Azospira inquinata: one gene and its partner. Each later gene encodes a partner of the first gene's protein in a complex. Links are inferred from orthologs where the notes say so. Each region holds a gene or a part of one and is shown on either strand. Other genes may lie near its edges. The genes, in order: accC and accD.

The links.
Region 2: the proteins of accC (region 1) and accD are in contact, whole or in part, in a solved structure (PDB 8UXZ), measured with the Escherichia coli proteins. The link is inferred for Azospira inquinata from one-to-one orthologs.

Annotation. Positions count from the first base shown.
Region 1 is NZ_CP064782.1:1,939,971-1,943,283, forward strand. Bases 62-3,057 are described here. They hold accC (acetyl-CoA carboxylase biotin carboxylase subunit), read right to left. Parts: upstream 2,243-3,057; coding sequence 881-2,242; downstream 62-880. Other genes in these bases: prmA (50S ribosomal protein L11 methyltransferase), read right to left, coding at 62-872; accB (acetyl-CoA carboxylase biotin carboxyl carrier protein), read right to left, coding at 2,256-2,711; aroQ (type II 3-dehydroquinate dehydratase), read right to left, coding at 2,778-3,057. Also shown: more of prmA, read right to left, coding at 1-61; more of aroQ, read right to left, coding at 3,058-3,278. UniProt on the Escherichia coli protein: This protein is a component of the acetyl coenzyme A carboxylase complex; first, biotin carboxylase catalyzes the carboxylation of the carrier protein and then the transcarboxylase transfers the carboxyl group to form malonyl-CoA.
Region 2 is NZ_CP064782.1:2,598,718-2,601,770, forward strand. Bases 318-3,053 are described here. They hold accD (acetyl-CoA carboxylase, carboxyltransferase subunit beta), read left to right. Parts: upstream 318-1,120; coding sequence 1,121-1,987; downstream 1,988-3,053. Other genes in these bases: trpA (tryptophan synthase subunit alpha), read left to right, coding at 318-970; folC (bifunctional tetrahydrofolate synthase/dihydrofolate synthase), read left to right, coding at 2,047-3,053. In the rest of the region: trpB (tryptophan synthase subunit beta), read left to right, coding at 1-164; more of trpA, read left to right, coding at 167-317.

The DNA of each region.
Region 1 (3,313 bases):
TCCAGGCACACCCATCCTTCCCGCTCGTCGGCCACGGCCATGGCAAAGTAGGTGCGATAAATGGCCATCAGTTCTTCCGCCTGCTGGGCCAGGATGCCGGACAGAGCCAGCCAGCCGCCGGGGCGGACGTGGGAGGCCAGGGCGGGGGCCAGGGCTTTCAGGGGATTGGAGAGAATGTTGGCGACCACGATGTCGTATTGGCCCGTCACCGGTTGGTGGGAATCGCTGAATTCTATACCCACCTGGTTCCGTTCCGCATTGGCCCGGGCGGCTTCCACCGCCTGGGGGTCAATATCCACCCCCGTGACCTGCCCGGCGCCCAGGCGGGCAGCGGCAATGGCCAGAATGCCCGAGCCACAGCCGTAATCCAGCAGGCTGCATCCGGCGGTGACATGGCGTTCCAGCCACTCCAGGCAGAGCCGGGTGGTGGGGTGGGAGCCGGTACCGAAGGCCATGCCCGGGTCCAGAATCAGGTTAATGGCCTCCGGGTCCGGGGCCTGGTGCCAGGAGGGCACGATCCACAGTCGGGGGGAAATGGGGATGGGGTCAAATTGGGCCTGGGTGATCTGCACCCAGTTTTGTTCTTCCACCTCTTCCAGGGTGTAGGCGGGCAGGGGCAGATTTACGGCGGCGCAGGCCGCCCCCAGGGCGATTACCGGGTCCTTGTCCGTACCGAACAGGGCGGTAAGGCGGGAATGGTCCCAGGCGGCGCTGGAATCCATGCCCGGTTCGCCGAACTGGGGGGTTTCCGCCGGGGTACCCGCGTCCGCGTCCTCAATGCTGGTGGACAGGGCGCCCACGTCCATGAGGGCTTCCGCCAGGGCTTCGGCCCCGGCGGCATCCAAAAGACAATGCAAATTGAGCCAGGGCACGTTGAGCCTCAGTTTCCTTTCACCTCGCCTTTAGCGGCGAGTTTGTGTTCCAGGTAATGAATGCTGGTGCCGCCTTTGATGAAATTGGCGTCCAGCATCAGTTCCTGGTGCAGGGGAATATTGGTCTTGATGCCTTCCACCACGGTTTCGGAGAGGGCAATGCGCATCCGGCGGATGGCCTGCTCCCGGGTGTCCCCGTAGGTGATGATCTTGCCGATCATGGAATCGTAGTAGGGCGGAACCCGGTAGCCGGAATAAACGTGGGAATCCACCCGCACCCCTGGGCCGCCGGGTGGATGCCACCATTCGATGTTGCCCGGACTGGGGACGAAGGTGAAGGGATCTTCCGCGTTAATCCGGCATTCCACCGCGTGACCGCGAATTTCAATGTCCCGCTGCTTGTAGCGGAGCTTTTCCCCGGCGGCGATGCGGATTTGTTCCTGGACGATATCCACCCCGGTGATGAACTCGGTGACCGGGTGTTCCACCTGAACCCGGGTGTTCATTTCGATGAAATAGAACTCCCCGTTTTCGTAGAGGAATTCAAAGGTGCCGGCGCCCCGGTAGCCGATGCGGCGGCAGGCTTCGGCGCAGCGTTCGCCGATGCGGGCGATGAGCCGGGGCGGAATGCCCGGGGCCGGCGCTTCTTCGATGACCTTCTGGTTGCGGCGCTGCATGGAGCAGTCCCGTTCCCCCAGATAAATGGCGCTCTTGTATTCGTCGGCCAGTACCTGGATTTCCACGTGACGGGGATTTTCCAGGAATTTTTCCATGTACACCGTGGGATTGCCGAAAGCCGCCTGGGCTTCCGTCCGGGTGGTCTGGACGGCGTTGATGAGGGCGGCTTCCGTATGCACCACCCGCATGCCCCGGCCGCCACCACCGCCAGAGGCCTTGATAATCACCGGATAACCCACTTCCCGGCCGATTTTGATGATTTCCTTGGTGTCTTCCGGCAGGGCGCCGTCCGAACCCGGTACGCAGGGCACGCCGGAGGCCTTCATGGCGGCCTTGGCGGACACCTTGTCCCCCATCAGGCGGATGGTGTCGGCCCGGGGGCCGATGAAGACGAAGCCGGATTTTTCCGTGCGTTCGGCGAAATCCGCGTTTTCCGAGAGAAAGCCGTAGCCCGGGTGAATAGCCTGGGCGTCCGTGACTTCGGCGGCGGAAATGATGGCCGGAATATTGAGGTAGCTCTGGGCGGAGGCGGCCGGACCGATACAGACGGATTCGTCAGCCAGCTTCACGTACTTGGCTTCCCGATCCGCTTCGGAATGGACCACCACGGTCTTGATGCCCAGCTCCCGGCAGGCCCGCTGGACCCGCAGGGCAATCTCGCCCCGATTGGCGATAAGAACTTTGTCGAACATGGAGGGCGGCTCCTTAGCCGATGACGAACAGGGGTTCGCCGAATTCCACCGGCTCCCCGTTGTCCAGCAAAATGGCCTTGATGGTGCCGGAGGCGTCAGCCTCGATTTCGTTGAGCAGCTTCATGGCTTCGATGATGCACAGGGTATCCCCCTGTTTGACCGTCTGACCCACTTCCACAAAGGCTTCGGCGCCGGGGGAGGGAGCCCGGTAGAAGGTGCCTACCATGGGGGCTTTGACCACATGCCCTTCCGGAATACCGTCATCTTCATCCGCCGTCGGCGCAGCGGCGGGGGCCGCAGCGGCCGGTGCGGCCATCATGGGTTGGGCTTGGACATAGGTGGGCTGGGCGGAAACGACCGGGCCTTGCTTGGCGATCCGGACTTTTTCTTCCCCTTCCGTGACTTCCAGTTCGGAAATGCCGGATTCCTGTACCAGGTCGATGAGTTTTTTCAGCTTGCGCAAATCCATGATCTCTCCCGAGAAAAAACCGCCCAAGTCGGGCGGTGGGGGTGAACAACCAATAAGAAACCGGTTTTAGTTGGGGCTGAGGCGGTTCAGCAGGAATTCCAGGGCCAAGGCATAGCCCTCGTCACCCAGACCGCTGATGACGCCGATCGCCAGATCGGAAAAATAGGAGTGGTGGCGGAAGGGTTCCCGGGCGAAGACGTTGGAGAGATGGACTTCCACAAAGGGAATATCCACCCCTGCCAGGGCGTCCCGGATAGCCACGCTGGTGTGGGTGTAGGCCGCTGGATTGAAAATGATGGCGTTCACGCTCTGGTCCCGGGCGGCGTGGATGCACTCGATCAAGGCGCCTTCGTGGTTGCTCTGGAAACTTTCCAGCACGATGCCTGCCTCTTTGGCGCGGCAGGCCAGGCGACGATTGATATCCGCCAGGGTGGTGTGCCCATAGATTTCCGGTTCCCGGGTGCCTAACAGGTTGAGGTTAGGACCATGTAGCACCAGGATCCGCAGTTGTTCTGCCTGAACTCCGCTTTTGGCGGACTTCGAGGACTGGGAAGTCTGCTTCTTCATGTCTGCAAGTTTGCCGTAAATCGGCGCATTTTGTC
Region 2 (3,053 bases), 660 kb from region 1 along the record:
GCCTGGAAGGCATCATTCCCGCCCTGGAATCGTCCCACGCCTTGGCCTACGCGGCCAAGCTGGCGCCGACCCTGCCCAAGGACAAAGTTCTGCTCGTCAATCTCTCCGGCCGGGGCGACAAGGACATGCATACCGTGGCCGAAAAATCCGGAATCAAGTTCTGATCATGGCCCGCATTCAAGACACTTTTACCCGCCTCAAGGCCCAGGGCCGCAAGGCGCTCATTCCCTTCGTTACCGCCGGGGACCCGGATCCGTCCCTCACCGTGTCCCTGATGCACACCCTGGTGGAAGCCGGGGCGGACATTATCGAGCTGGGGGTGCCCTTTTCCGATCCCATGGCCGACGGTCCCACCATCCAGCGGGCTTCCGAACGGGCTCTGGCCAAAGGCATGAGCCTCACCCAGGTGCTCGCCCTGGTGGCCGAATTTCGCCGTCAGGACAGCCAGACCCCGGTGGTGCTCATGGGATATGCCAACCCCATTGAAGCCATGGGGGCGGAAGCCTTCACCCAAGCCGCCCACGGGGCCGGGGTGGACGGGGTGCTGGTGGTGGATTACACCCCGGAGGAAAGCGGGGAATTCGCCCGGGCCATGGCGGCCCAGGGCATGGACCCCATCTACCTCCTGGCCCCTACCTCCACGGATGCCCGCATTGCCCAGGTGGCGGCCATCGCCCGGGGCTACGTCTATTACGTCTCCCTCAAGGGAGTGACCGGCTCCGCCAAGCTCAATCTGGACGAGGTGGCGGCCCGTATTCCCCACATCCGGGAAAAGACTGGCCTGCCCGTGGGGGTAGGGTTCGGTATCCGGGACGCGGCTACGGCGGGGGCCATTGGGGCCTTTGCCGATGCCGTGGTGGTAGGCAGCCGGATCATTGAGGAAATGGAAAAAAATCCGGAAGACCCCCTGGTCAAGGTCCGGGCCCTGGTGGCGGAATTGCGCCGGGGCGTGGATGGGGTCAAGGCCTAAGACTGGGAAAGGAAGTAAGCGGTTGTAGTACCCGTGTTTCAAGGGGCGGGGCGCCCGCCAGGTGCCCCGCCGAATGCAAGGCCCATCAAGGCAACGGAGCCGACGGATCGCCACAAGCGACGCCCCGTCGGCCTAAACAAGGAGAACGACATGAGCTGGTTGCAGAAACTCCTGCCGCCTAAGATCAAACGGGAGGGTGCCCCCCACCGTTCCAATCTGCCGGAAGGGCTGTGGCGCAAGTGCCCGGCGTGCGAGGCCGTCCTTTATGCCTCGGACCTGGAAAACAATCTCAACGTCTGTCCCAAGTGCGGACACCACCACCGGCTCTCTTCCCGGGCCCGGCTGGACCTGCTGCTGGACCCGGAAGGCCGGTTCGAGATCGGTGCCGAGGTGCTGCCCATGGACAGCCTGAAGTTCAAGGACAGCCGCCGTTATCCGGAACGCCTCCATGCCGCCACGGAAGACACGGGGGAAACGGATTCCCTGGTGGTCATGCAGGGAGCCATCAAGACCCTGCCCGTGGTGGTGGCCTGTTTTGAATTCGATTTCATGGGCGGTTCCATGGGCTCGGTGCTGGGGGAACGGTTTGTCCGGGGCGTGCGTACGGCCCTGGAGCAGAAGACGCCTTTCATCTGCGTCACCGCTTCCGGCGGGGCCCGGATGCAGGAAGGCCTGTTTTCCCTGATGCAGATGGCCAAAACCACCGCTGCCCTGACCAAGCTGTCGGAAGCCGGGCTGCCCTTCATTTCCGTGCTTACCGATCCCACCATGGGGGGGGTGTCCGCCTCCTTTGCCTTCCTGGGGGATGTGGTCATGGCCGAACCCAAGGCTCTGATTGGCTTTGCCGGTCCCCGGGTGATTGAGCAGACGGTGCGGGAAACCCTGCCGGAAGGCTTCCAGCGCTCCGAATTCCTGGTGGAAAAGGGCGCTATCGACATGATCGTGGATCGTCGGGAAATGCGGGATAGAATCGCCGCCCTCCTGACCTTGCTGCAAAAGCTGCCTGCGGCCGCCTGATCCTGTTTTCCGTATTGCCGGGGAGGGATTTTCCCTCCCTTCTTTTTTGCGAGTCTCCCGTGTCCCTTACCGCCTCCTCCGACCTTTCTGCTTGGCTGCAACATCTGGAATCCCTCCATCCCAAGGGTCAGGCCGGGATCGAGCTGGGCCTGGAGCGCATCCGTCGGGTCAAGGAGCGCCTGGGCCAGACGCCCTTCTGCCCCCTCATCCTGGTGGGGGGGACCAACGGCAAGGGCTCGGTGTGCGCCTACCTGGAGGCCATGCTGGACCGGGCCGGTTACAAGGTGGGCTGTTATACCTCCCCCCATTTGTTGCGCTACACCGAGCGGGTGCGGGTGGGCGGCCAGGAAGTGGCCGAAGACGCCCTCTGCGCCGCCTTCGCCCGGGTGGAGGCGGCCCGGGGTGAGGAACACCTGACCTATTTTGAATTCGGCACCCTGGCGGCCTGGGAAGTATTCGCCGCCGCCGGGGTGGAAGCCCTGATCCTGGAAGTGGGCCTGGGAGGCCGCCTGGATGCGGTAAATGTGTATGAGCCGGATGTCTCCGTGGTGACCGGCATCGCCCTGGATCACACGGACTGGTTGGGCCCCACCCGGGAACATATCGGTCGGGAAAAGGCGGGGATTTTCCGCCCCGGCAAGCCCGCCGTCTGCGGCGACCCCAAGCCCCCCCAAAGCCTGCTGGACCAGGCCGCCGCCCTGGGCACCGATCTGCGCCTCCTGGGGCGGGACTACGGCTATGAAAAGACCCAGGAAGAACGGCTGCAATGGCGCTACTGGTGCCGCTTTCCGGCCCGGGAAGGGGCCCAGGCCGAGCTGTTGCGCCGCACCCTGGCCTATCCGGGCTTACGGGGCAGCGCCCAGTTGGCCAACGCCAGTACCGCCCTGACGGCCCTGGAATGCCTGCGGGAGCGTCTGCCCGTGACCATGGGGGCGATTCGCCAGGGCCTGATCGAAACCGAGCTTACCGGGCGCTTCCAGGTGCTGCCGGGGAAACCGGCCCTGGTCCTGGATGTGGCCCACAATCCCCAGGCCGCCGCCGTGCTGGCGGACAATCTGGGCTCCAT